Regions from separate parts of the Caballeronia sp. ATUFL_F2_KS9A genome, predicted to be linked through region 2. Evidence: predicted binding sites of a transcription regulator. Region 2 holds the regulator's gene; each other region holds the start of a gene.
The links. Region 2 encodes FNR, which switches genes on or off when oxygen is low (the NO sensors DNR and NnrR bind a similar motif). Its sites were predicted from a motif close to TTGATNNNNATCAA; they were not measured.
Positions count from the first base shown of each region.

Region 1 (7,081 bases), on a different contig from region 2:
GCATCCGCTGCACGGCCGCGCGCGTATGCCGCTCGCCGCATTCGATGCAGCGCACTCGCCCGATATTGCCGTGCAGCTCGATCACATCGGGATTGCCGGCGCGCGTGTGCAATCCGTCGACATTCTGCGTGACGAGCCGATGTACCCGGGAACGCGCGGCGAGCGCGCGCAGCGCGTGATGCGCGGCGTTCGGCTGCGCGTTCTGCACGACCGGCCAGCCGATGAGGCTGCGCGCCCAATAACGCCGGCGCGCGTAGTCCGAACCGAGAAAGTCCTTCAGCAGAATGGGCGCGCGGCCCGTGCGCTGGCCTTCGCGATCGCGATAACAGGGAATGCCCGATTCCGTGCTGATGCCCGCGCCCGACAGCACGAAAAGCCGCGGATGCCGCTCGACGAATTCATGAAGCTGCTGCACTTGCCGTCCTTTTTTCGCTTGTCCGAGCGATTTGCTCTGGTGGAAATATAAGGCGAAACCGCCCGCGCCGCTGGCTGCGCATCCGGCCTTACCACTTTTTCGATATTGAAATTGGCTTGACCAAATCGGCGCGCATCGTTAGATTGACGGACGCCCCACTCCAACGACATATCGAGACATCCAGCATGCTGACCGTCATCTGCGAAACGCCCGGAACCCTGAAAGCCGAACAGCGCGAGAAACCGCAGCGCGCCGACAACGAAGTGCTGCTGCGCGTGAAGCGCGTCGGCGTGTGCGGCACGGACCTGCACATCTTCACCGGCAATCAGCCATATCTGTCGTATCCGCGCGTGATGGGCCACGAGTTGTCGGGCGTGATCGAGGAAGCGGACGCATCGAGCGGGCTGAAGGCGGGCGACACCGTCTACGTGATGCCGTATCTGTCGTGCGGCAAGTGCATCGCGTGCCGTCAGGGCAAGACGAATTGCTGCGTGAACATTCAGGTGCTCGGCGTGCATCGCGATGGCGCGTTCACCGAATATCTGAATCTGCCCGCGCAATTCGTCCATAAGGCCGAGGGCGTCACGCTCGATCAGGCCGCGATGGTCGAATTCCTCGCGATCGGCGCGCACGCCGTGCGTCGCGCGGACGTGCAGCCGGGGCAGCGCGTGCTGGTTGTCGGCACGGGTCCGATCGGCATGGCGGCCATCACCTTCTCGCGGCTGCGCGGCGCGAACGTCACCGCGCTCGATACGCGCGAAGACCGGCTCGCGTTCTGCAAGCGCGAACTGAAAGTGGACGCGACCGTGCAGATCGGCGAGCAGGACAAGGAACAACTGTCGACGCTCACGAATGGCGAATTCTTCGATGTGGTGTTCGACGCGACCGGCAATTCGCGCGCGATGGAACGCGGCTTCGAATTCATCGCGCACGGCGGGAAGTACGTGCTGGTGTCGATCGTGCCGGATCGCATTTCCTTCGCCGATCCGGAGTTCCACAAGCGCGAAGCGACGCTGCTCGCGAGCCGCAACGCGACGCCCGAGGACTTCGAGACCGTGCTCGCCGCGATGCGCAAGGGCGAAGTGCCGACGGATGCGCTCAACACGCATCGTCTGACGCTGAGCGATGTGCCGACGCAGTTCTCGTCGCTGCTCGATCCGAAAGCGGGCGTCGTGAAAGCGATCGTCGAATGCTGACGGGTTGAATCAGGGCGCGCCGCGTACAAAGCGCGGCCGTCCTTGCGCGTCGTGCCACGGCTCGGCGCTTTTGCACCAGATTTCGTACTGCGGCGGATAAAGGCCGGTTTCATCGAAGATGCCGGTCGGCACCTCGATTTCGTCGACGCCGTCGAACGCCAGATAGACCGGCGATCCGCACAGCGGGCAATGATGCCGCCTGCCCGTCGCGGAGCTCGCCCACGCGACCGTGTCGCCCGTCACGGCAAACGCATCGCGCGGAAAGATCGCGTAAACGCCGAACGGCGCACCGTGGATGCGCCGGCACGTCATGCAGTGACACAGATTCACTTCCTTCGGCGCGCCCGCGACGCGCACCCGCACCGCGCCGCACGCACATCCGCCTTCGTGAAGCGGCTGATTCATCGGGTGAAGTAGCCGCGGTTCTGCATGCATTCGCTGTAGGCGCGCCAGTAGCGCGTCATCGGCGGCTCGGGCGGCGGCAGCGGCGGCATCTTCATGTCGCCGCCGTAGATCGCGTCGGATGCGCCGGATGCGCCCGCCGCCATCGATGCGGGCATCGCCGGCATGCCGGGCATCGCGCCGGATGCGGGATGCGGCAAGGCGGTCACGCCCGTCGCGCCGGACGCACCCGACGCGGCGATCGCCGCCGATGCGCCCGATGCAGGCGCCGCCGCAGACGCCGCGAGCGCACCCGATGCGCCCGCCGCACTCGCCGGCAACGGCGGCTCGACCGGACGCGGCGGCGTGAGCGTGCGCGTGTCGCGCTGCGCCTGAGCGTCGCGCGATGGCGCTTGCGACTCGCGCGCCATGTTCACTTTGGTCGTCTGATTGGCGTAGCCGTAGCAGGCGGCGTTATCGATCGATTGCTGCCACGCGCTCTGGCTGCGGCCTGGCACGGTGAGCGGCTGTTGCGCGAAGGCGGCGCCACACGCCGCGAGCAAAACGAATCCCGCGTAAGTGGAAGGTCTCATTGGCTTGCAGTTCCCCGATGCGGTTTTATTAGTCGTTGCAGTTTCTTGCGCCGCTCGGACACACTTCGAGCGACGCGAGTCTGCGCCGGGCCTGCTGTCAAGGATACCGCGCCCGCCGAACCGTCCACGCCAGAAGCACTGGCATCTTCCGCCAACTTTCAGACGATGCGCGGCGCGGCGCACATTTGCCGCGATGAACCGCGCATCAGAACTTCATGCCGACGCCAAGGCCGATCACCCACGGATCGATCTTGAGCGAGCCGAGATCGGCGCCGCCCGCCGATGCGCTCGTTCGCATCCAGATCTTCTTCACGTCGGCGTTGACGAACAAATTCTTCGCCACCTGTACGTCGACGCCCGCCTGCAACGCCGGGCCGAAGCTGCTGTGCTTGATCGACACCGGCGTGTCGCCCGCCTTGAGCTTGTCGTTGTAGAAGTACGTATAGTTTACGCCCGCGCCGACATACGGACGCACGCGCCCCGCGTGATTGAAGTGATATTGCAGGAGCAGCGTCGGCGGCAGCACGCCCACGCCGCCAAGCCCGCCGATGTTCGACGTCACCTGATGCCGCGACGTGCCGAGAATCAATTCCACACCGATGTCATCGCGGATCATGTACGTGAAATCGAGCTCCGGCACGATCGCGTTGTTGACGTTGACACCGAGCGTGCCGAGCGTGCCCCCCGCTGTCACATCGGGCTGAATGCTGATCGCGCGCAGGCGAACCAGCACATCGCCGGCGTGGATGCCGCCCATCGCATCGCTCGACGATGCATCGCCTGCCGCCTGCGCCGCGCCCGCGAACAACGCCGCGCATGCCATGACGATTGCCCCGAGACCCTTTCTCATTTTTAGCTCACTCACGTTAAAAGTGAGAATTGTCCGAGCGAGGGTCGGTCGCGCCTTTGACCACAATCAACACGCGCCAGACGCGCGCCGCCTATCGCGGCAAGCCTTGCGCGCGGACAAGCATGCTTTACGCATCGGCGGGTCTGCGACCGCGCGCCACTTGCGGGCGGGTCCGCGCCTTGCTGAACGAAGAGAACGTGCAGAACAAAGGGAGGAAGCAGATGAGACCCACAATCGGCACACTCGGGCGCATGACGGGGATTCTGCTCGGCGGCACATTGGCCGTCGTGGCGAGCGCGCAGCAGGCGCCGCAAAAACCGAACAAGCTCGATTACGACAGTACGCCCGCGTATCAGGAGAAAAACGTGACGCCGCCCGCTGCGGCCGCCGCGAATGCCAGCGATGCGCTGAAGACGCGGCCGGGCAAGACGTCATCGGGCAAGGGCGCAGCGCCCGACCGGCCGAACGGACTCGGCTTCGACTCGGGCGCGAGCGGCATGAGCAAGAAGCAGTAGATCACGCGTCGGCCGGCTTGTCCGGCCACGGCCACGTCGAATAGCGCGACGGCTTTTCCGCTTCCGCTGCCGGCGTGGCTTCGTGCGCAGGCGCCGCGCTCGTTGCGACTTCGGGGAGATCCTCGCCGAACCACGGCACTTCCTTGCGCCGCTCTTCCATGTAGGCGTTCCAGCCCTTCGCGTTGTCCGCGAAGAGATCGTGCTTCACGGTGTTCGCCAGCATCGGGCGATTCAGCGTTTCATCGAGCAGCGCTTTCGGCCAAACGAAAAACGCACCCGATGCACGGCGGATGAAATCGCGCGGCGGCATGGTCGCGTCGACGAAGCCGAGCAGCGTGAAGCCCGCGAGCGCGTCGTTGCCCTTCACCGCTTCGCCGATGCTCGCGTATTCGTCGGCGCATTGGCTCAGGCAAAACACGGACTCCAGCACGTCGCCGAGATGCAGCAGCAGTGCGCGTCGTTCGTAGGGATCTTGCGTGGCGGTCTCTTGTTTCGTCATTCGCTGTTCCGATATGTCGAGGGTGGATTCTGCGGCGCGCGCACTGTCGCACGGGCCGCGTTCATCTCGAATTTTAGCGAACCCGGCGTCACGCGTCGGCGCGCCAGCGCCCCGATCACTTCACAAAGCGCGTGCGAAAGCTCAGTCGATAATCATTCGGCGATACACCGAGCCGCCGCGTGAACACGAGCCGCATGCGGTCCGCCGTGCCGAAGCCGCAGTCGTAGGCGACGGTTTTCAGCGGCGTGTCGCTGCTTTCGAGCATATTGCGCGCCGCGTCGACGCGCGCCCGTTCGACGAACTCGTGCGGCGTCAACTGCGCGAGTTGCACGAAGGCGCGCGCGAAGTTGCGCTCGCTCATGCCCGCGACGCTCGCCATGCGCGCGACGGACAGCCGCTCGCCGATGTGCTCCATGACGTACGCCTGCACTTTCGCGACCGGCGACGTGTCGTCGGCGGGGGCGCTCAGATAAGGGCTGAACTGCGATTGTCCGCCGCGCCGCTGCGCGAATACGACGAGCCGTTTCGCGACCGCGAGCGCGACTTGCGCGCCGTGATCTTCGGCGACGAGCGCGAGCGCGACATCGATGCCCGCCGTCACGCCCGCCGACGTGACGAGATTGCCGTCGCGCATATAAATGCGATCGAGTTCGACGCGTGCGCGCGGAAAACGCTCCGCGAGCCGCGGCGCATTCTGCCAGTGCGTGGTGACATTGCGGCCGTCGAGCAGGCCCGCGTGACCGAGCGCGAATGCGCCGGTGCAGATCGAGCCGTAACGCTCGCAGCGCGACGCCGTATCGACGAGCCAGGTGCAGAGGCGCCGATCGGGTTCATCGACGGGAAGGCTCGGACCGCCCGCGACGAGCGCCGTGCCGTAATGGCGATCGGCTTTGTCGAACGGCAGATCCGCGACGAGCCGCGTGCCGTTCGACGCGCGCACGATGCGCTCCTCCGGTCCGACAAGCGTGATCTCATACGCGTCCGAGGCAGCGATGAAGCCGTTCGCTTCCGCGAAGACATCGACGGGACCGGCCACATCGAGCGCCTGCACGCCCTGAAAGATTGCGATTGCAACTGTCGGCATCGGAGAGAAAGTCGGTGATGAGCGCGCGTGGCGGAAGACGGCGTGCGCCTGGCAGAGTTCGACGCGTCGTTTCGATTGAGACGCGAGCGCCTTTTGAAGAGACTGAAGGCATCGGACGCGCTGCGCGATTTTAGCAACGCACGACGCTTCGCGTCTTTCCATCGACTCACATTCCGGAGCTTCAAACATGAGCGAAATCATCGCAGGCATCAGCATTCCCGACAGCCAGATGGCGCGCGAAGCCACGCAACTCGTACGCGATACGGAACCCGACCTGCTCTATCATCACTCGCGCCGCGTGTTCCTGTTCGGCGCGCTCGCGGGCGAACGCAAGCGGCTGAAATACGATCCCGAACTGCTTTATATCGGCGCGATGTTCCACGACATGGGCCTCTCCGATGCATACAGCAGCCCGCACGACCGCTTCGAAGTCGATGGCGCGAACGCGGCGCGCGATTTCCTGCGCGGGCATGGCGTCGGCGAAAGCGAGATCGAGCAGGTGTGGGATGCGATCGCGCTGCACACGACGCCCGGCATTCCGCAGCACAAGAAACCGGTGGTCGCGCTCGTCACGGCGGGCGTCGAGATGGATGTGCTCGGTCTCGCCTACGACGAGTTCAGCGCCGATCAACGCCGGCTCGTCGTCGCGGCGCATCCGCGCGAGGCGAACTTCAAGGAAGGCATCATCGACGCCTTCGCCAAAGGGACGATCGCCAAGCCGGAATCCACTTTCGGCAACGTCAAGGCCGATGTCCTCGCGCTGAAAGACCCGAACTACAGGCGCCTGAACTTCTGCAGCATCATCCTCGGATCGGCGTGGAACGATCAGCCGCACGATCATGCGACCTGCGGCAATCCTTCGCATCGACACGCGTAGTTCAGCGACAAACGCGATACGGACCCATGTCGACGTGAAAGTGCGTCTTGTGCAAGGCGTTGTAGTCGGGGCCTAATGTGGTATCGAAGGCATGACACGCGCCTTCGTGAACGCGGCGCAGGAACTGGCCGTCGGGCGACGCGGCATCGTCCCAACGAGCGAGCGTGATGCGGCGTCCGTCATCGAGCACGAAGCCGGTCAGATCGATGGCGTTCGCGCTCGCGTGCTGGCTCAGCGCCGCGTCCTGCTGATGATTCACATTGCGGCAAGCATAACTGCCGACATGCTCGATGCGCGCGATGCGCTCGCCATACGTATCGAGCGCGGCCGCCTGAAGATATTGATGCTCGAAGTAGGCGATGCCGAGCGCGAGCGGACACGTCGCGAGAAACGGCGCGCTGAAGCGCACGTCTTGCGATTGCGTGACGCGTACGACGCTTTGGAGCGCGCATCCGCCCGGTCCGGTCGCATCGGCCATCTCGCGATAGACGAGACCCGAGCGTGCGAGCGCGGCATCGCAGCGTTGCGCGTCGTGCATCGTGCGCCATAATTTGAAGCGCGTGAGCGGACCTTGCGGCGCGCGCACGTCGAGCGGTGCGAACGGATCGTAACGCTCGGGCAGCACGATGCGTTTCGAATAGACCGCGTAGCCTAACATCGCCGCGCCGGCG
Region 1 is NZ_JALQEK010000029.1:336,759-343,839, forward strand. Features, by position in the region: partial or broken gene NCS67_RS17295 (NAD-dependent protein deacetylase) at 1-421, opposite strand, end outside; gene NCS67_RS17300 (zinc-binding alcohol dehydrogenase family protein) at 601-1,611, shown strand; gene NCS67_RS17305 (GFA family protein) at 1,621-2,016, opposite strand; gene NCS67_RS17310 (hypothetical protein) at 2,013-2,585, opposite strand; gene NCS67_RS17315 (OmpW/AlkL family protein) at 2,791-3,408, opposite strand; gene NCS67_RS17320 (hypothetical protein) at 3,657-3,950, shown strand; gene NCS67_RS17325 (hypothetical protein) at 3,952-4,449, opposite strand; gene NCS67_RS17330 (GlxA family transcriptional regulator) at 4,565-5,533, opposite strand; gene NCS67_RS17335 (HD domain-containing protein) at 5,721-6,410, shown strand; gene NCS67_RS17340 (extensin-like domain-containing protein) at 6,412-7,081, opposite strand, start outside.
Region 1: the regulator FNR is predicted to act here: its motif matches at 3,492-3,505, upstream of NCS67_RS17315 (OmpW/AlkL family protein).

Region 2 (7,081 bases):
GCTGGCAATCCGTCTTCATCGCGGCGGGCCTTCCGGCGCTGCTCGCGCCTGTGATCCTCAAGTACATGCCCGAGTCGCTCGCATTCCTCGTGCGAAACGAACGCGCGGCGCGCCTGAAGGACATTCTTTCGCGCGTCGATCCGCGCTATGTGCCGCAAGAGGCCGACCGCTTCGCGCTTTCCGATCGCGAAGCCGCGCCCGGTTCGCCGATCGCGCGACTCTTCGCCGAAGGACGCGGCATGAGCACCGTCATGTTGTGGATCGCGTTCTTCATGTGCCTCTTCATGGTCTACGCGCTGAGTTCGTGGCTGACGAAACTGATGGCTGGCGCGGGGCACAGCCTCGGCTCGGCGCTCACATTCGTGCTCGTTCTGAACTTCGGCGCGATGATCGGCGCGATCGGCGGCGGATGGCTCGCGGACCGCTTCAACATCAAGTACGTGCTGATCGCCATGTACGCGCTCGCCGCGATTTCCATCAGCCTGTTGGGCGTGAAGGTGCCGGTCGGCGTGCTGTTTTTCCTGGTGGGTCTCGCGGGCGCATCGACGATCGGCACGCAGATCGTCACGTATGCGTTCGCCGGTCAGTTCTATCCGACCGCGATCCGCTCGACGGGCATCGGCTGGGCGTCTGGCATCGGGCGCAGCGGGGCGATTCTCGCGCCTATCGTGATCGGCTTTCTCGTGAGCAAGGCGTTGCCGCTGCAGCAGAACTTCGTCGCCATCGCGGTGCCCGGCGTCATCGCGATGCTTGCCGTTTGTCTGATCGATGCGCGTCGTTCGCGCAATGACGCCATCGCCGTGGCCGCCGCCGATCCGGCGTAACGACGCGTGCGCCCGGCAATCACTCCTTCGCGGGCTTCGGTTGCCGGGCCTTCTGCGGCTCGGATGGAGCGCCGCGCTGCGTCGGCGCGCGCGTGCAGGCATCGGGCGGCGTGACATAAGGCACGTCGTGGCAGCAGCACGCATAGACCGGAAAGCCGTACGCGTTCGTGCGGACGATGGTCGTCGGTCCATGCAACGGACACACCGCTTTCATGCAGCCTCCTGAAAATGAAAACGCAGTCAATCAGGTGGTTTCATGTTACTCGCGATATGCGCGTGCGCTTGATTCAAGTCAATCGGAGCCGCGGGCGTCCCGATAGAGTGAGAGCGTCGATTCACGTCACGCGCCACGCAACGGAGTTCGCAGATGAAAGCACTCGTCTATCACGGCCCCGGCATCAAGTCGCTCGACGAGCGGCCGAAACCCGCGCTCGCCGCCGCCACCGATGCGATCGTTCGCGTGACGCGCACGACCATCTGCGGAACCGATCTGCACATTCTCAAGGGCGATGTTCCCACCTGCGAGCCCGGCCGCGTGTTGGGTCACGAAGGCGTGGGCGTCGTCGAGGACGTCGGCGCGGCGGTGTCGACGTTCAAGCCGGGCGATCGCGTGCTGATCTCGTGCATTTCGTCGTGCGGAAAGTGCGAGGCGTGCCGACGCGGCATGTATTCGCACTGCGCGACGGGCGGCTGGATTCTCGGCCACAAGATCGACGGCACGCAGGCCGAATACGTGCGCATCCCGCACGCGGATACGAGCCTCTATCCGATTCCGGCAGATGTCGAGGAAGAGGCGCTCGTCATGCTCTCCGACATTCTTCCGACGGGCTTCGAATGCGGCGTGCTCAACGGGCGCGTGCAGCCGGGCAGCACGGTCGCGATAGTCGGCGCGGGGCCGGTCGGTCTCGCCGCCTTGCTCACCGCGCAGTTCTACGCGCCGGCGCAGATCGTCATGATCGATCGCGACGCGCATCGGCTCGAAATCGCGCGCACGTTCGGCGCGAGCGCGTGCATCGACATCGCGCGCACGGAGGCCGTCGCCGAGATCATGCGTCTGACCGATGGCGCGGGCGTCGATTGCGCCGTCGAAGCGGTCGGCGTGCCGGCGACCTTCGAGCTGTGCCAGCAGATCGTCGCGGCGGGCGGCACCATCGCGAATGTCGGCGTGCATGGCGTGAAGGCCGATCTGCATCTCGAATCGCTCTGGGATCGCAACATCAGCATCACGACGCGTCTCGTCGATACGGTCAGCACGCCGATGCTGCTCAAGACCGTGCGCGCGGGGCGGCTGCAGCCGAAGCAGCTCATCACGCACCGCTTCACGCTCGCGCGCGCGCTCGACGCTTACGACACCTTTGGCCGCGCGGCGGAAACGAACGCGCTGAAGGTCATCATCGAAATTTGAAGTGGGCGGCCTTCAGCGGGAAGCCGTGCGGGCCGGAAAACGATGTACCGCAAAATCCTGGTTGCGCTCGATGGCAGCGAGTGCTCGCAACGCGCGCTCGACGAAGCGATCCGCATCGGCGCGCGTGCGCGAGTGAATGTCGTGTACGTGATCGACGTGGCCGCGCTTTCGTCGTATCCGGCGCAGTATCGCGTGAACGTGCGCGAGGAAGGCGGGCACGCGCTCGATATCGCGTATGCGCGCGTGATCGATGCGGGCATCGAATGCGAAACGGAACTCGCGGAGACGCGCAACGTCACCGATACGATCGCGAAGTGCCTGCAGCGCCGCGCGGTGCACATGCCCGCGGATCTCGTCGTGATGGGCACGCATGGCCGGACCGGGTTGCGCAGGCTCGCGCTCGGCAGCGTCGCGGAAGCGTTCGTCAGACGCTCGACGTGTCCGGTGCTGCTCACGCGCGCACCGAAGCATGTCGCGAAAGACGCGTGAGCCACGACGAGTGAGGCGCGCCCGCGCGATGGCCTGACCGGAGAACAATGACATGGGCCTCGGAATGCAGATCGCCTGCCTCGGCTTCGCGGGCTCGAGCGCGATCGAACGCGAAGCGGGCGTCGAACTCGTGCGGCTTGCGGGCGTCGCGAAAGACATCGTCGATTGCAGGCTCACGATCAAGGCGTCGCTCGATCGCGCGGGACGCACCGTCTTCGACGCGCAACTGGTTCTGCTCACGCGCGATTCCGAGCAGGTCACGGTGCAACGCAGCACACACGCCGACGTGAACGCGGCGCTGCGTCATACATTCGATGACGCCGTTCAGCTGCTGCTTCAGCGCGGCGCGCCGGATGCGATTTGATACAGATCAATACGCGCTCCGAAACCGTGGCCAAGACTAAGTGGATATGCGCTGCGCCGGCTCGCGTCGCATCAACGTTCCACGAGGTATCGGCATGATCGTTACGTTTCCGAGTCAGCCGCCCGTCTATCAGGGCGATGTCCCTTCGCTCACTTTCGCCGCCTTCGCGGACGGTGAGCCGATCGAGTGCACCATTTCGGCCGAAGCGCTGGAGGATCACTTCGGCGCGGCGTCGTGGCGTGAGGAAGATCTGCAGCAGGCGTTCGAGAGCCATCGCTCGTCGATAGAAGGCGCCGCCGAACATGTGCTGAGCCGCGTCGGCGGCACGTCGGTGATGCTGCGCAGCGGATTTTTCCGCTTTCGCGAAGCGCGCGCTCAGACTGCTTCGAGCCGCGCCTGATCGAGGATCCGCACGTCCTTGCCGCGCGCGTCGATCACGCCGGCCTTTTGCAGCCGCGAGAACATGCGGCTGACGGTTTCGATCTTCAGCCCGAGATAGCTGCCGATTTCCTCGCGCGTCATGCGCAGCACGAATTGCGCGGGCGAATAGCCGCGCGCCTTCATGCGCGTCGACAGATTGAGCAGGAAGGCCGCGACGCGCTGCTCCGCCGTCATCGTGCCGAGCAGCATCATCAGATTGGATTCGCGCACGATCTCGCCGCACATCATGCGATGAACGTGATGCTGCACCGCCTTCACTTCGCGGCACAGCAATTCGAGCAGATCGAACGGAACGATGCAGACGACGCTGTCTTCCAGCGCGATGGCGTCGCACGCGTGGCGGTCGGTGCTCACGCCGTCGAACCCGAGGGGCTCGGCCGCCAGATGAAAGCCCGTGACCTGCTCGTGTCCTTCGCGATGCATGACGACGGTCTTGAAGCAGCCGCTGCGCAGCGCATAGAGACTCTGGAAGGGATCGCCGCTGCGGAAAAGCGTTTCGCCGCGCCGCACGAAGCGCGTCGAGCTGATCATCGCGTCGAGACGCTGATAATCGACCGGCGACAAGCCGGACGGCATGCAGATGCGCTTCATAGAACACGTCGAGCAACGCGTGCTCGGCGGCTTCGCGTCGACGTGCATGCCGGGACTGTCTGCGCTCGCGGAAATCATGCTGCGCCTCCTGTCGAACCGGATCGCGCATCGACGCGCGATCCCGCATGTCACGTGTCCAATTATGGAGTGCGCTGTCTCGAAAAAATGTCGGTGCTGGCTGATCGTGCCGTAGGCATTCGGGAAGACGTGTAGGGAAATGCCGACACGCGCCGCTTCGATTCAGGCGCTGTCGTCGTCGAAAAGCTGATGGCGCACCGCGTAGCGCACGAGCGCGGCTTCGTGGGGAATCTGCATTTTTTCGAGGATGCGCGCCTTGTAGGTGCTGATGGTCTTCGCGCTCACGCACAACGCCTCGCCGATATCGCTGATGGATTCGCCCGCGCACAGCCGCCGGAACACTTCGAACTCGCGGTTCGACAATCGCTGATGCGGTAGCGCATCGTCAGGTTCGGTGAGGCTTTGCGCGAAGCGTTCGGCCATCGCGAGGCTCACGTACGCGCCGCCCGACGCGACCTTGGCGACCGCCGCGACCAGCTCCGCGCTCGCGCTTTCCTTCGTCAGATAGCCCGACGCGCCGGCCTTGAACGCGCGCGCGGCGTATTGCTGCTCGGCGTGCATCGTGAGCACGAGAATGCGCAGCGCGGGCTTTTCGTCCTTGATCTGCTTGAGCAGGTCGAGGCCGCTGCGGCCGGGCATCGACAGATCGAGCACGAGCACGTCCGCCTCCGTTGCGCGCACGAGCGCGAGCGTGCCCGGCCCGTCGCTCGCTTCGCCGGCGACCTCGAAGCCGTGCGCGTTCGCGAGGATATGGCGCAGGCCGTCGCGCACGAGCGCGTGGTCATCGGCGATCAGGACTTTCGTCGTCATGGATTCGGTTCTTCCGTTTCGCGGCCCGGCACCAGCAGAACGGGACACCGCGACAGCCGCGCGAAACCTTCCGCGACGCTGCCGAGCACGATCCGCCGCAAGCCGCGCCGCCCGTGCGTGCCCATGACGACGAGATCGGCGCGGAAATCGTCGGCGCAATGACGGATGCGCTGCGGGATGTCATCGCCGAGATACTCGACTTCGCACACGCGCGGCGTGCCCTTGACGCCCGCTTGCGTCATGCGCTCCGTGGCCGTCGCAGCGAGCCGCCGGCCTTCCTCCAGCAATGCGTCGCGCAGGCCAGGATAGAACGCGCTCGTGGCGTCGTAGGAAACGGGCTGCATGTCCACGACGAAGAGCGGCTGAATTTGCGCCGCGCTCGCGCTTGCGATCCTGATCGCCTCATCGAGGGCGTGGAGGGAAGTCGGGCTGCCGTCGATGGGCACGAGAATGCGGTTGTACATGACGATCTCCTGATCCGGTGTGTTGGCGCGTCGCGGGTGTGCGATCGAGTCTACGGACGGCGTATGCAAAACGGTTGACGCAAGTCAAGGAACGGAATCGTCATCGGCGGGGGCGATGAAGCGGAATGTCCACGACGACGCGAAAGCCTTCGCCCGGCGCGCTGCGAAACTCGATGACGCCGCCCAGTTGCCGCACGCGCTCGCCCATGCCGAGCAGGCCGAACGTGCCCGCCGCGCGCGGCCGTTCGATATCCGCGCCGCGGCCGTCATCCTCGATCGTCAGCGTGCAGCGCGCATACGCGCAGACGATCGCGATGCGAACTTCCGATGCCCGCGCGTGGCGCACGACGTTCGTCAGCGCTTCCTGCACGAGCCGGAAGAGCGACGTGGACGCAGTCGCCTCGAAGCCGTCCTCGTCGCCTTCGATATCCAGATGGATCGTCAGATCGTAGCGGCGGCGGTAATCGCAAACGAGCCAGTCGATTGCGGCGAAAAGGCCGAGATCGTCGAGCACGGGCGGACGCAGGCCCGCCGCGATGCGTCGCAGCGAACCGATGATCGTGTCGATTTGCGTGAGCGCCTGCTGTTTGAAGCGCGCGTTCGGCGCGGTGCTGTCGAGAATCGACAACTGCATTTTGAGCGCGGCAAGCTGCTGGCCGAGATCGTCGTGCAACTCGCGGGCAATCGACGCGCGCTCGTTTTCCAGCGCCGTCTGTACGTGCGCGGAGAGCTCGCGCGCATGCTGCAATTCCGTGAGCCGCAAGCGGTCGGTCATGTCGCGCGTGACCTTGGCGAAGCCGATCAGACTACCCGACGGATCGTGCAACGCGGTGATGACGACGTTCGCCCAGAAGCGGCTGCCGTCTTTGCGGATGCGCCAGCCTTCGTCCTCGACGCGGCCCACGCGCGCCGCCGTCGAGAGGGCGTTGTGCGGCTTGCGCGCGGCGATATCGTCGCCCGGATAGAAGACGGAAAAATGACGGCCGACGATATCGCTCGCGTCATAGCCCTTGATCCGCCGCGCGCCGTTGTTCCAGGTCGCGACGTGGCCGTGCGCGTCGAGCAGGAAGATCGCGTAGTCCTCGACCGCTTCGACCAGCAGACGGAAAGGTGCGTCCGTCAGCAGCGAAGGCGTGTTGCCGGGTTCGGTCGCGGAGCAGTCGGTCATCGTTGCAATGGGCGGATGCGCTTGCAACGTCGACGCGTTGCGGCGCTATTGCTTCATCATCTGAAAGGGCGGCAAGGGCAGCTCGTCGCCGTCGAGAAACGCGGTCGCGCAGCGCACCGCGAAGCCGAGCGCGCCGTCCTTGCTTGCGAATGCGCCGAGATTGCCGAGCGAGGTGGCATGGCCGTCCTCTTCGAGAATCGACGCGGTCGCGACGAACGCGTTGCCTACACGAGTGGCGGAGGGCTTAAAAGCCGCTCCCCGATGATAGATGATCATAGATTTGACCGGTGGAGATGATCGAAAGGCTTATGCGGCAGGCATGCCGCGGCGTGAGAGCGAATGCGCGCGGATCAGCGCGGGTTCTGCACTGACTGTCGATAGTCGATCTCGGCCATGCCGTAAGCGAACGCGTAGCGCACCGCGCCCGTTTCGCTGGCGAATTCGCCG
Region 2 is NZ_JALQEK010000039.1:95,051-102,131, forward strand. Features, by position in the region: gene NCS67_RS25500 (MFS transporter) at 1-824, shown strand, start outside; gene NCS67_RS25505 (hypothetical protein) at 844-1,038, opposite strand; gene NCS67_RS25510 (zinc-dependent alcohol dehydrogenase family protein) at 1,192-2,229, shown strand; gene NCS67_RS25515 (universal stress protein) at 2,272-2,718, shown strand; gene NCS67_RS25520 (hypothetical protein) at 2,771-3,082, shown strand; gene NCS67_RS25525 (DUF1488 family protein) at 3,177-3,482, shown strand; gene fnr (fumarate/nitrate reduction transcriptional regulator Fnr) at 3,458-4,192, opposite strand; gene NCS67_RS25535 (response regulator) at 4,355-5,002, opposite strand; gene NCS67_RS25540 (universal stress protein) at 4,999-5,466, opposite strand; gene NCS67_RS25545 (PAS domain-containing sensor histidine kinase) at 5,567-6,634, opposite strand; gene NCS67_RS25550 (hypothetical protein) at 6,680-6,910, opposite strand; gene NCS67_RS25555 (hypothetical protein) at 6,985-7,081, opposite strand, start outside.

Region 3 (7,081 bases), on a different contig from region 2:
CGCGCGAGCGCAATCTGAGCGAACTGGCCGCGCTCGAACGAGCGGGCTACGATCCGTCGAAATTTTTCGACCCGTACTATCCCGACGATCTGCATGCGGCGCAACGTCAGGTCGATATCTGGTACCGGACGGAATGCCCGGAGGCGCGGACGAATTGAGGCCAAAGGGCTGTCGATATAATGGCCCTTCCGTTCAACGAGGTTATCGCATGAAATCAGTCATCGCTCTGCTCGCCGCATCCGCCATCGCAACCACCGCGTTCGCCGCCAACACCACCGAGAAGCTGCCGTCGGGTGTCGTCGTCGAGCACCTCAAGCAAGGCACCGGCGCGCAACCCACCGCCGACGACACCGTGAGCGTCAACTATCGCGGCACGCTCGCCGACGGCACCGAATTCGACAGCTCGAGCAAGCACGGCGGCCCCGCGACCTTCCCGCTCAACCGCGTGATTCCGTGCTGGACGCAAGGCGTGCAGAAGATCAAGGTCGGCGGCAAGGCGAAGCTGACCTGCCCGGCCGCAACCGCCTACGGCAGCCGCGGCGTCGGCACGATTCCGCCGAACAGCGACCTGACGTTCGAAGTCGAACTGCTCGAGATCAAGAAGTAATCGAAGCACGCGCAATCGCGGGCGATGCGCTTTCTAAGCGGCCTCGTCCCGCAATTGCGCGAGCGATGCACGCTGCCTGCCGTTCGCGTCGAAGTTATCGTCGGCGAGCCAGCGTTCGAAGCCGCGCCGGATGCGCGGCCAATCCTTATCGATGATCGCGTACCACGCCGTATCGCGATTGCGTCCCTTGTAGACGATCGCCTGCCTGAAGATGCCTTCGAACTCGAAGCCGAGCCGAAGCGCCGTCTTGCGCGAAGGCGCGTTCAGGCTGTCGCACTTCCATTCGTAGCGCCTGTAGCCCAAATCGTCGAAAACATGGCGCATCAGCAGATATTGCGCTTCCGTCGATATGCGCGTCTGCTTGAGCAGGGGCGAGAACGTGACGCTGCCCATTTCGATGACGCCATGCACAGGCTCGATCCGCATCAGCGCGAGCGTGCCGACCGCCTTGCCGCTCGCCGAATCGATGACCGTGTAATGCAGCGGATCGGCGGACGCGGCGGCTTTCGCCAGATAGTCGCGAAAGGTTTCGAAATCCGCGAACGGCCCGACGAAAAGATAAGTCCAGTCGCTGCCGTCCGGCGCGCGGCCGTAGGCATCGAAGAGATCGGCCGCGTGGCGATCCAAGTCGAGCGGCTCGATGCGGCAATGCCTGCCGTCGATGCCGATGCGCGCCGGGCGCTCACGCGTTTTCCAGTCCGTTACCGCTTCGCCGATCGGCTGCTGATATTCGTTGGTTCTCGTCATGCGTGAAGCGCTCCGTTGCGTGAAAGGGCAACTCGCAGTCTAAAAGCTCGGCCATCGAAAATCGAGCGATTCTGAAATTTCGGAATGCGGCGCGTGCCGCGAACCTCGCCTTCGGAAAACTTCGCGCATCTGTTCGATCCGCTCGTCACGACCAAGCCGCGCGGACACGGACCGGCCTCGGGCTCGCGATCACGTCGCCCATCGTCGACGGATTCGGCGCGCGGATCGCGGCTGTCAATCGCGAAGAAGGTGGCGCACAATTCACCATCGCATTCGTGGCGGCGAACGGCCGGAGCATCGACAGTGCATGAAAGCATGAACGTTTCGACGCGCTGGACACGGTCATCGAGGAACTCAAACGCAAGGAGAAACGTGATGGTCGCAAGCAGAGAAAATGAGCCCGCCCGCACGAACAACCGCACGAGCAACCGCACGGCATCGGAGCGCAAGTCCGAGCGCGAGATGGTCATCACGCGAATCTTCGACGCGCCGCCGCGGCTCGTGTTCGAAGCGTGGACCACGCCCGAGCTTTTCCGGCAATGGTGGGTGCCGAAGTCGAGCGGTGCGACCCTGCTCTCGTGCGAACAGGACGTGCGTGTCGGCGGGCGCTATCGGCTGGCGTTCGCTCATCCCGAGGCATCGGCGCCCATGGCGTTCTTCGGCAGATACCTCGACGTGGTTCCGGATGCGCGCCTCGTCTGGACCAACGAGGAAAGCGACGATGGCGCCGTCACGACCGTGACCCTCGAAGAGAAAGATGGCAAGACGCTGCTCGTGATGCACGAGCTGTATCCGTCGAAGGAAGCGCTCGACGTCGCCATCGAGGGAATGGACGAAGCAATGCCCGAAACGTTCGAGCAACTGGACGAATTCCTGATTCAGCGCGGCGCGTTCCCCGGTAGGTCTTGATGAACGCAAATATGGCCCGATCAGCGCAAGCCGATCGGGCCATTTGTCATTTCGCGTGAAGTACGAGCGCGATCAGAACTGGTTCATCGTGTTGTCTTTCCCCGCCGCCTTCAAAGCCGCTTCGCCGCTGAAATACTCCTTGTGATCGTCGCCGATGTCCGAGCCGGACATGTTCTGGTGCTTCACGCACGCGATGCCCTGACGGATTTCCTTGCGCTGCACGCCCGCCACATAACCCAGCATGCCCTGGTCGCCGAAGTATTCCTTGGCGAGATTGTCGGTCGACAGCGCGGCCGTGTGATACGTCGGCAGCGTGATCAGATGATGGAAGATGCCCGCTTCGCGCGACGCGTCGGCCTGGAAGGTGCGGATCTTTTCATCGGCGAGCTGCGCGAGTTCGGTCTCATCGTATTCCACGCTCATCAACTGGGCGCGGTCGTAGGCCGAAACATCCTTGCCCGCGGCCTTCATCGCGTCGTACGCCTGCTGGCGGAAGTTCAGCGTCCAGTTGAACGACGGGCTGTTGTTGTACACCAGCTTGGCGTTCGGAATGACCTTGCGGATCTCGCTGACCATGCCGCCGATCTGCGCGATATGCGGTTTCTCGGTTTCGATCCACAGCAGGTCGGCGCCGTTCTGCAGCGCGGTGACGCAATCCAGCACGCAGCGCGCCTCGCCCGAGCCGGCACGGAACTGGAACAGGTTGCTCGGCAGGCGCTTGGGACGCAGCAGCTTGCCGTCGCGCTTGATGATGACGTCGCCATTGCCCAGTTCGTCCGCCGTCAGTTCTTCGCAATCGAGGAACGAATTGTATTGATCGCCCAGGTCGCCCGGTGTGCGCGTCACGGCAATCTGCTTGGTGAGGCCCGCGCCGAGCGAATCGGTACGCGCCACGATGATGCCGTCGTCGACACCGAGTTCCAGGAACGCGTAACGGATCGCGCGAATCTTGGCGAGGAAATCCTCGTGCGGCACGGTGACTTTCCCGTCCTGGTGACCGCACTGCTTCTCGTCGGACACCTGATTTTCGATCTGGATGCAGCACGCGCCCGCTTCGATGAACTGCTTGGCAAGCAGATACGTCGCTTCCGCGTTGCCGAAACCCGCGTCGATGTCGGCGATGATCGGCACGACGTGCGTCACGTGGTTGTCGATCTTTTCCTGAATGGCGGCCTTGGCAGCGCCTTCGGCCGCATCGAGCTGACGGAACAGGCCGCCGAGCTCACGCGCGTCGGCCTGGCGCAGGAACGTGTACAACTCGCGGATCAGCGCGCTGACCGAGGTTTTTTCGTGCATCGACTGATCCGGCAGCGGACCGAACTCGGAGCGCAGCGCGGCGACCATCCAGCCGGACAGATAAAGGTAACGGCGCTCGGTGCTGTTGAAGTGCTTCTTGATGGAGATCATCTTCTGCTGGCCGATGAATCCGTGCCAGCAACCGAGCGACTGCGTGTACTTCGACGGGTCGGCGTCGTAGGCGGCCATGTCGGCACGCATGATTTTCGCCGTGTACTTCGCGATGTCGAGGCCCGTCTTGAACTTGTTCTGCGCACGCATGCGCGCGGCATATTCGGGATTGATGGCACTCCACGCGCTGCCGTGATTCTCTTTCAAACCGGCAACTGCCTTGATGTCGTCTTGATACTGGGCCATGTGACTCTCCTAAGAACAAAGCGCGTTAGATGAATAGTCGAAGCGAAACCGCATGACTACATGGTAATGCCCTTTCTTCGCTGGCGAGCCAAGTCTTATATAAGACACAAGACAGTATTTATCGTTTCAAATCAACGAGATGGCCGATCGTTTTTGCGATGCAAAACACGCTTTCAAGCCGCGAAAAGTCAAAGCGCCGCACGCGCGACGCGTGTCCCGCGATGTGAAACGCGCTTTCGAAAAATGGATGCGTGCGGCGAGCCGCCGGGATCACTCGACCGCGGCCAGCGCCAGATCGATTCCCGATTGACGGATGCCCGTTGCGGCAGCCGGGGCGAGGCCATCGTCGGTGATGACCTGATCGAAGCTTTCGAGACTCGCTACCTTGTATAGCCCGACCGTGCCGTATTTCGAACTCGCGACCGTGAGCACGTTGCGCGAGGCGGCTTCCATCGCAGCGAGCTTGACTTCGACTTTCGGCGCGGAAGGCGTGGTCACGCCACGGCGCAAGTCCCACGAACTCGCCGAGATGAACGCGACGTCGAGCACGACCTGGCGCAGCGTCGCCGCCGCGAGCGTGCCGACGCTCGACAGGTTCCGGTGATCGAGCTGTCCGCCGATGTGTATGACGTTCACATGCGTCGCGCTGGCGAGTTCGCGCACGATCTGGAAGTCGTTGGTCACGACCGTCATGTCCGACAGCTCGACGATATGCGGCACGAACGACAGCATGGTCGTGCCGGCATCGAGATAGATCGACATGCCGGAGCGCAGACCTTCTGCGGCGCGGCGCGCGATGGCCTGCTTCTGCGGCTGTTCGACGACCGCCTTCGACTGATGGCTCGGCTCGCTGTTCAGATGACTCGCGATCCGCACGCCACCCGGCACCGTATAGACGAATCCGGCTTCCTCGAGTGCGGCGATATCGCGCCGCACCGTCATGTGCGAACAGTTGAACGATTCCATCAGCTGATGCACCGACAGCACCTTGTCCCGGCGCAACTGGCGCAGCATGGCCTCGCGCCGCTGATCGGGAATCAGCGGGACATCGGATGCATCGGGTTTGGCCTGGCTCGACATGAGAAAACCTTCATTAAGCGCCCCGGCGCGCGGGCTCGCCGGGGGTCGCTTATCTTAGCCGATGAACATGTTGATGAGCAGCACCCCCGCGAGCCCGACCAGCGACTGCACGCACAGCATCAGCGTCCACGTCCGCAGGGTCTGCGAGACCGTCAGCTGGAAATACTCCTTGAAAAGCCAGAAGCCGGAGTCGTTCACATGCGACAGCATCACCGCGCCGGATGCGGTCGCGAGCACCATCAGTTCCGGCGAGACGCCCGGATGCGACATAAGCAGCGGCGCGACGATGCCCGAAGCCGCCACCGTCGCGACCGTCGCCGAGCCGACGCACACGCGCAGCAGCGCGGCGATCACCCATGCCAGCACGAGCGGGCTCACGGCCCAGCTCGCCGTGTGCGTGACGATGATGGTGTCCAGATGGATCGATGTCAGCATCTGCTTGAAGCCGCCGCCCGCGCCGAGAATCAGCAGGATCGCCGAGAGCGGCGCGATGCCCTTGCCGATCATCTTCTGCATGTCCGCGAGCGGGAATCGCGCCTTGATGCCGAGCGCGAAGAACGCGAAGATCACCGCGGCAAGCAGCGACAGGATCGGATCGTTGAGCGACTGGAAGAACACGTATTGCCCGGTGCCCTTCGTGCTGTAGTCCATCCCGACGGTGCCCGCGAGCATCAGTCCGGGCGGAATCAGCAGGCACAGCACGGACAGCGCGAGCGACACGTCGGTGGCGTTCTCCGCATCGGTGCGCGTGCCGCCGGGGCCCTTCGAAAGATCGGGCGCCGGGCCGAAGCTGCGTCGCGCGAACGCGGTGAAGAGCGGACCGGTAATCACCGCCGCCGGAATCGCGATGATGAGACCGTAAAGCAGCGTGAGGCCGGTGTTGGCGTGATACGCGGTCACGGCGAGCGTCGGCGCCGGATGCGGCGGCAGCAGACCGTGCGACACGTAAAGGCCGGCGGCGAGCGGCAAGCCGATATACAGCAGATGGCTGCCGGTGCGCCGCGCGATCGTATAGACGAGCGGCGCGAGCATGATGAAGCTCACGTCGAACAGATGCGGCATGCCGATCAAGAGCGCCGCCGCGCAGACCGTCCACGGCGCGAGCCACAACGGCCGCTTGCCGACGAACGCATTCGCGATGCGGTCCGCGCCGCCCGTGCCGATCATGATGCCGCCCAGCACCGCGCCCAGACCCACGACCGGCCCGGTGCGCGCCAGCGCGCCGCCGAAGCCCTTCGTGAAGCTGTCGATCGCGTGCTCCGGCGTCACGCCCGCCGCGAGCCCGAGTCCGAGCGCGACCAGCGTCAGCGCGATGAACGGACTCAGCCTGTATCGCGCGATCAAAACGATCAGCACGACAATCGCGATCACGGCCATCGTGATCGTCCCGAATTCTCCCCGCATGGTGTCCCCTTCCTGATTCAGTGTTCGAATGATTTCGTCGTTATCGGAACGTGCGGCGCTCAGGCGCAGCCCGTCGTCCATGCGCTCAACAGCGCTTCGTCGGGGTTGTATAGATCGGCGATCGTGATGAGTTCGCCCGCCTTCACATCGCGTGCGAGCGTCGTGTGAGCCGCGAGATACAGCGGCGCGACATCGGCGGGGGCGTTCCTGCGATCGAGCAGTACGGCCTGCACGCCGGTCACGTCGTGATGATGGCCGCCCATGTGCAGCACCGTGCCCGCGGCGATATCCACGTTCGCGCGGCCCGCCAGCACGACGCATTGCGCCGGCTTCGCCGCGCCCGACGGACGCCCGTGCAGCACCGCGTCGAGCAGCGTGATCGGCGTCTCGACGCCCATGAAGTGATACGGCAGATACAGGCACGCGTAGCGGCCGTTGCGGCTCACGACGTGGCCCTTTTGCGCGAGCAGTTCCCACGTCGGCGCATCGAAGGTACGCACGACGACGAACACGCCGCCCGCGAAGCTCGCCTCGTCGGGACGGCGCAGCATGTTGAACACGTCGATGACGCCCGAGCGCGACAGCACGCCGCCGTCTTCGCGCAGCGCGTAGATGTCGGCAAGTTCGGTCGTGCGCGCGACCGGGTAATGCAGCAGTTCGACGTCGGACACGAGGTTCGTG
Region 3 is NZ_JALQEK010000046.1:17,251-24,331, forward strand. Features, by position in the region: gene NCS67_RS26960 (DUF4148 domain-containing protein) at 1-158, shown strand, start outside; gene NCS67_RS26965 (FKBP-type peptidyl-prolyl cis-trans isomerase) at 209-607, shown strand; partial or broken gene NCS67_RS26970 (GNAT family N-acetyltransferase) at 644-1,354, opposite strand; gene NCS67_RS32120 (hypothetical protein) at 1,351-1,827, opposite strand; gene NCS67_RS26980 (SRPBCC family protein) at 1,817-2,263, shown strand; gene NCS67_RS26985 (isocitrate lyase) at 2,336-3,916, opposite strand; gene NCS67_RS26990 (DeoR/GlpR family DNA-binding transcription regulator) at 4,187-4,996, opposite strand; gene NCS67_RS26995 (GntT/GntP/DsdX family permease) at 5,051-6,400, opposite strand; gene NCS67_RS27000 (homoserine dehydrogenase) at 6,460-7,081, opposite strand, start outside.
Region 3: the regulator FNR is predicted to act here: its motif matches at 4,038-4,051, upstream of NCS67_RS26985 (isocitrate lyase).

Region 4 (7,081 bases), on a different contig from region 2:
TCGCGCAGCGCCAAGCCCATGCCGAGCGCTGGAATCAGAAGACTCGCGGTGGAGAACGCTGTAAAGCGGCGTCCGCCGAATATCGGCACGAGAAACGAGTAGAAGATGCGCAGCGTCGCGCCAGAAAGCGGAGGCAACGCGGTGAGCCAGAACAACTGGTCCTTCGTGAAGTGAAAACCACCCTTATCGAGATTGACGACGACGACGCTCCATAGCGACCACACGGCGAACGCCAGCGCGAGCGCGGGAATCGAGATCCAGAGGTTGCGGCGGGCGACCGATTCGCCCGTTGCGCGCCAGAAGGCGGCGTTCTCGGGATCCCAGCGAGTGAGCAGATAGCGTGAAGACATGGTTAGTGCTTGGGTTGAAACGTGAAGTGCATGCAGATGAGACTGACCGCGGTCGCGCCGAACATCAGCATGAAACAGGTGGTACGCACGCCGGTGAGGTCGACGAGCAAGCCAAAAAGAATCGGCAACAGGAAGCCGGCAAGTCCGCCCGCGAGGCCGACGATGCCCGACACGGCGCCGATGTTCGTCGAGAACTCGTCCGACACGAACTTGAACACCGACGCCTTGCCGACCGCCATCGCAACGCCGACGACAAACATGAGCACCGTATAGGCGACCGGTCCCATTTCGATGTGGAACGTGCGCGGGCCGTCTTTCGCGTGGACGACGAAATCCGTCACCGGATAGCTCAGCAGGAAGAAGCATGCGAGCGCGACCCACATGACGATCCAGGTCGTGCAGTACGCGCCGAAGCGGTCCGACATCCAGCCGCCGAGCGCGCGCAGCACGCCGCCCGGCAACGAGAAGCAAGCGGCTAGAAACGCGGCCTGTTCAATGCCGAAGCCGTACTGATTCACGTAGTACTGCGGCATCCACAATGCGAGGCCGACGTAGCCGCCGAACACGACCGAGTAGTACTGCGCGTAACGGAGCACGCGCCGGTCTTTCAGCACGGTCATCTGCGCGGCGAAACTCTGCGTGCTGGCGCTGCGATGCGCGGGATTGGACGCCGACACGAACCAGAAGACGATCGCGGTGAAGAGCATCGCGACGGAATAGACCTTCGGCACGATCGTCCATGTGCCCGCCGCGAGAATCAGCACGGGCGCGACGAACTTGGTCAGCGCCGCACCCGAATTGCCCGCGCCGAAGATGCCCATCGCGAGGCCTTGACGCGACTTCGGGAACCAGCGCGCGACATACGGCGTGCCGACTGAAAACGACGCGCCCGCGACGCCGACGAACAAGCCGAGCACGAGGAATTGCCACAGTTCCGTGGCATAGCCGATCAGCCAGATTGGCGCGATAGTGACTGCCATCGTGCAGAAAAAGACGATGCGGCCGCCGAAACGGTCGGTCCAGATGCCGAGCGGCACGCGCAGCAACGAACCCGTGAGAACCGGCGTCGCGGCGATGAGGCCGAACTCGGTATCGGTGAGATGAAGCTGCTTTTTGAGAGGGATGCCGAGAATGGCGAAGACCATCCAGATGGCGAAGCAGATCGTGAATGCGAAGGTGCTTGCGCCGAGCACGCGCCAGGCGCGCGTGTCGGTCGATGCTTTTGTAGCGAGGGTTGAGTCGACGACGCTCATCGTCCTTTCCTTGTCGTTGTAACTTTCCCGACAAGGGTAAGGAGCGTCGCGCGAGACGCCTATCCGCCGTGCGGATGCGGCGGCGGTGTGCCGCTAGCTCATGCGGCGTAGTCCGGACGGAGTAGTGCCTGTCGCGTCACGCGTTCTGCGATGCCAGCGCGATGCAACTCGCCGGATCGATCGAAAAATGGATGGTCTCCCGGACCGGCGTTTTGTGCGATGGATGCACACGCGCGAGCACGATCTCTCCGCCGATCATGAAATCGGTCGTGCCGAAGCTCGAAACGCATCCTGTCGCGTAGCTTTGCGTCGAGGTTCGAGAGCGGTTCGAACACCATGCCGGACTTGCGGCGATTCGGCGGCACAAAGGTCTCGTCGCGCGCCGAGAAAACGGTCACGCTGTTCACCGAAATCGATCCGCCGACCGGACGTTCCAGCCCGGCAATGGAGCGCAGCGTCGTCTTGCCGCATCCGCTCGGGCCGAGCCGCGTGGAACGCGATATGGCTGCTTTCATCGCGTCGAATGTCAGTTCCAAGCATGGCGCCCGGCGAGCGCGCCTTTTTTTAACCACCGCATCGTCAAAGAGTGTCAACCGACGGTGTAACGGTCAACGCCGGACGCAAAACACCGTTATCCGCAATGACGAATTGCCGCTTCGCCTCGTGCAATTTGAGATAGAGCGATATTCAGCAGATTCGAACTCGCTGTTCCGCCGCCGCTGGCTTTTGCCGGCGTCGCATCCGCCAAACAATCCGATCAACACCACCAGCGCGGCATGGCAAAAGTGCGCCACTTCGCCTCTTTGCCGGCACCGAAGCTCAAAGAAGTCCAAATGATTAGCTCTGTCCAATCGCGCCGCCTGTCGTGCGCAGCATGTCTTGCCGTCGTCTTCAGCTTCGTTCTTGGCGGATGCGCCAGTCGAACGCTCGAGCAGACCGCGACCAAGCCAGCTTCGCAAACCGACGCTGCCGCTGCGCCGGCGGCACCTGCCGGCTTCTACCGCGTCACAGGCGCGGACACCCTCGCTTCGATCGCAGCCGCCTACGGTCGCGACCCGAACGCGATTGCCGCCTGGAACGGGCTTTCCGCCAGCACTCCACTGACGAACGGCCAACTGCTGCGGGTCGGTCCGCCATCGGCATCGGTTGCCGGCTCGGACGATTCCACGCAGCGGAGTGTGAACGCAACACGCTGCCGATCCGATTCCTTGTCCTGGCCGATAAAGGGCCCAATCCTGAAGCGCTTCGGTGTGGACGGGGTCCGGGGCGTTGTCATCGGTGGCGCAGCGGGAGACACGATCCGTGCGGCGAAAGGAGGGCGCGTGGTGTATGCGGGTAACGAGATCGCGGGCTACGGCAGCCTCGTAATACTGAAACATGACAGTCGCTACCTGACTGCCTATGGCCATATCCAAAACGTTCTGACCAAGGAAGGGGCCGACGTAACGAAGGGGCAAGCCATCGCGACGATGGGCGCTCAAACGAATGGTCAGCCATCGCTGCTTTTCGAGGTGAGACGGGATCGTCAGCCAGTCGATCCCCTGCCCTATCTTTCCGACTGCGCTTCGTGATCCGTCGAACGTCAGGTCAGGTTACTTGCTCTCGAACAAAGCGATATGCACCGAATGAACATGCTTCAGCCGCGCATCCTCAGCGCCTTCGCCTGCATCCTGTTGATCGCCGGATGTGCAGCCTCTCTGTCGGAGCAAGGCAATGAGGGCGCTTCGACAAACCAACCGGCGAGCGCGTCGAGCCTTCCGGTTCAATCCGCAAACGACGATTGCGTTTCGACCGAAATCACTTCATCCGACCGGCCGGACGAGACACCGACCGCGCGCGCGTACCATCAAGCCGGGATTGCATCCTGGTACGGGCGAACGTTTCACGGTCGACGCACCGCCAGCGGCGAGCGCTTCGACATGTATGCCATGACAGCGGCACATCGCACGCTACCGCTCGGATCGTGGATCCGCGTCACGCTTCCGGGAGGGAGCCCGTCCGTCCTCGTCCGAATCAACGATCGCGGTCCGGTTTCACGCAACAGAATCATCGATCTGTCATACGGGGCAGCCGCTGCGCTGGGCATTGTCCGGCGTGGTTCGGCCCAAGTCGAACTATCGACCGATTCCGGTTTCCATACTCCGTCGTAGACTGCCGCTCCCATGTCTCGACTCTCACACAAGCGGGCACCGTCCCCCCGCCTCCCGCTCACCAAGGCAATGCTCCTGCCATTGCCGCCTGTGCACCGCAACTCATGACGCGCCGGTCCTGCATCTTCCTGTTCGTGCTGACCTACCTTCTGGGTTGCGTCCTGGCCGCGATGGACACCAAGGGGAGTCCGATCGACGTGATGCAGGCGACCATGTCCGCATGGAGCGCTTCGAACCGCGAAGCCGTTGCCGATGCGAGCCAGCGACGGCGCGATGAAATCGAGCGATCGAATGCCATTCGGGAATCCCGGCCTCTCGCCGGGCTTTAGCGAGAAGAACCGAAGAAGGCGCCTGGGCCGTGGCTTCACCCGGGCACGCGGCTCGGCTTCACCACGTGAGACGATCGAACCCGGCGAAGTTATCGCGGCGATCCATCGCGCGCGGCTCGAACACGCTTTGACGTCGCTTTATCACACTCGCAATTCCATCCCTTCGTTGTAGACTCGCCTGCTCCTTTCGGAGTAGGCAAAAAGTTCCGCCTTCGCGCGACACTCCGTCGCATCAACTTGATCTGAAACAAAATTTCAACCATTCGCGTCATCGCGAAAAATCGCGCGTGGCATGATCTTGACGCGGCGCAAAGCCGTGCAACGGCGTTCTTCCCGGGACGCTTCGATCATCGAAACCAGCGAATGCAATGAATGAAAATACCCAACGTTTAGCAGTGCCATTGTTATCGGGGTTGATAGCCAGTCTTTGTCTTTCGGGATGCAAGCTGGAGGTGTTGGACTCGAAAGGCGTGATTGGCGCAGCGGAATCGTCGCTGATCGCCACCGCGACTTACGCCATGCTTCTCGTCGTAGTCCCGGTGATCCTGCTCACCCTGTTCATCGCATGGCGCTATCGCGCGTCCAACACGAAGGCCACGTATGCGCCGAAATGGGCGCATTCCACGGCCATCGAAGTCGTGGTCTGGGCGATTCCCGCAGCCATCATCCTGTACCTCGGCATCCTCACGTGGAAAACCACGCACGAGCTCGATCCGTACAAGCCGCTGCAATCCGAAGTCAAGCCGATCAACGTCGAAGTCGTGGCGCTCGACTGGAAGTGGCTGTTCATCTATCCGGATCTTGGCGTCGCGTCGGTGAACCAGCTCGCGTTCCCGGTCGGCACGCCGGTGAACTTCCGCATCACGTCCGATTCGGTGATGAATTCGTTCTTCATCCCGCAACTCGGCAGCCAGATCTACGCGATGGCGGGCATGCAGACGAAGCTGCACCTGATGGCCGATCACGCAGGCGACTACGCAGGCATCTCGGCGAACTACAGCGGCAAGGGCTTCTCCGACATGAAGTTCCGTGCACTGGCCATGTCCAACGAAGACTTCGACGCGTGGCTGAAGCAGGTCAAGAACGCGCCCGAGAATCTGAGCATGGACGTCTACGCCGGCGTCGCGCGTCCGAGCGAAAAGGTCGCGGTGCGCTACTTCTCGACCGTCGATCCGAAGCTCTTCAACAACATCGTCGCGAAGTACAACTACGGCAACTCGGTCGTAGGCGCAAATTGTGTAACCAAGGGGTAAGCCATGTTCGGCAAACTAACGCTTGAGGCGATCCCGTACCACGAGCCAATCATCATGGGGGCGACCGTCTTCATGGCGGTCCTCGCGCTCGGTACGGTCGGCCTTATCACTAAACTCGGCAAATGGGGCTGGCTCTGGCGCGAGTATCTGACTTCGGTCGATCACAAGCGCATCGGCGTCATGTATCTGGTCGTCGCCGGGCTGATGCTCGTGCGCGGCTTCGCCGACGCCGTCATGATGCGCGTGCAACAGGCCATCGCGCTCGATGGGCCCGGCTATCTGCCGCCGCATCACTTCGACCAGATCTTCACGGCCCACGGCACGATCATGATCTTCTTCATGGCCATGGCGCTGCTGGTCGCGTTCTTCAACCTCGTCGTGCCCTTGCAGATCGGCGCGCGTGACGTGGCGTTCCCGTTCATCAACTCGCTGTCGTTCTGGATGACGGCCGTCGCCGCCATTCTGATCAACCTGTCGCTGTTCATCGGCGAGTTCTCGACGACGGGCTGGCTCGCGTATCCGCCGCTCTCCGAGACGCAGTTCAATCCGGGCGTCGGGGTCGACTACTACATCTGGGCGTTGCAGTTGTCCGGCGTCGGCACGCTGCTCACCGCGGTGAACTTCTTCGTGACGATCGTGAAGATGCGCGCGCCCGGCATGACGTGGATGAAGATGCCGGTCTTCACGTGGACGGCGTTCTGCTCGAACGTGCTGATCATGGCGACGTTCCCGATCCTGACCGTCGCGCTCGCGCTGCTTGCGCTGGACCGTTACCTCGGCATGCACTTCTTCACGAACGACGGCGGCGGCAACCCGATGGTCTACCTGAACCTGATCTGGGCCTGGGGTCATCCTGAGGTCTACATCCTGGTTCTGCCCGCCTTCGGCATTTACTCGGAAGTGGTCGCGACGTTCTCGAAAAAGCCGTTGTTCGGCTACAAGACGATGGTCTGGGCCACGTGCTGCATCATGGTGCTGTCGTTCCTCGTGTGGCTGCACCACTTCTTCACGATGGGCTCGGGCGCTAACGTCAATGCCTTCTTCGGCATTATGACGATGGTCATTTCCATCCCGACCGGCGTGAAGATCTTCAACTGGCTCTTCACGATGTACCGAGGCCGCGTGCAGATGACTTCGCAAATCCTCTGGACCATCGGCTTCGTCATCACCTTCACGCTGGGCGGCATGACGGGCGTGATGCTCGCGATTCCCGGCGCCGACTTCGTGCTTCACAACAGCCTGTTCCTGATCGCGCACTTCCATAACGCGATCATCGGCGGCGTGGTGTTCGGTTACTTCGCCGGCATTTCGTACTGGTGGCCGAAGGTGTTCGGCTTCAAGCTCGATGAAAGGCTCGGCAAGAGTGCGTTCGTGTGCTGGTTCGTCGGCTTCTTCGTCGCGTTCGTGCCGATCTACATCCTCGGCTTCATGGGTGCGACGCGCCGCCTGAATCACTACGACGACCCGTCGTGGCAGCCGTTCTTCATCGCCGCTGCCGTGGGCGTGGGCATCATCGCGCTGGGTGTCGTGTTCCAGGTCGCGCAGATCGTGGTCAGTATCATCCGCCGCAATCAGCCTGCGTATCGCGATGTCACCGGCGATCCGTGGGGTGCGCGCACGCTCGAGTGGTCCATCAGCTCGCCGCCGCCGGTCTATAACTTCGCGAATATTCCCGCTGTGCGCGAACTCGACGACTTCGCCGATGCCAAGGAACACGGCCGCATCGATACGCGTCCGTACCGCGAC
Region 4 is NZ_JALQEK010000033.1:167,225-174,305, forward strand. Features, by position in the region: gene NCS67_RS23865 (NarK family nitrate/nitrite MFS transporter) at 1-350, opposite strand, end outside; gene NCS67_RS23870 (MFS transporter) at 353-1,603, opposite strand; partial or broken gene NCS67_RS23875 (ATP-binding cassette domain-containing protein) at 1,921-2,088, opposite strand; gene NCS67_RS23880 (peptidoglycan DD-metalloendopeptidase family protein) at 2,380-3,174, shown strand; gene NCS67_RS23885 (septal ring lytic transglycosylase RlpA family protein) at 3,229-3,753, shown strand; gene NCS67_RS23890 (hypothetical protein) at 3,858-4,082, shown strand; gene cyoA (ubiquinol oxidase subunit II) at 4,451-5,335, shown strand; gene cyoB (cytochrome o ubiquinol oxidase subunit I) at 5,339-7,081, shown strand, end outside.
Region 4: the regulator FNR is predicted to act here: its motif matches at 4,320-4,333, upstream of cyoA (ubiquinol oxidase subunit II).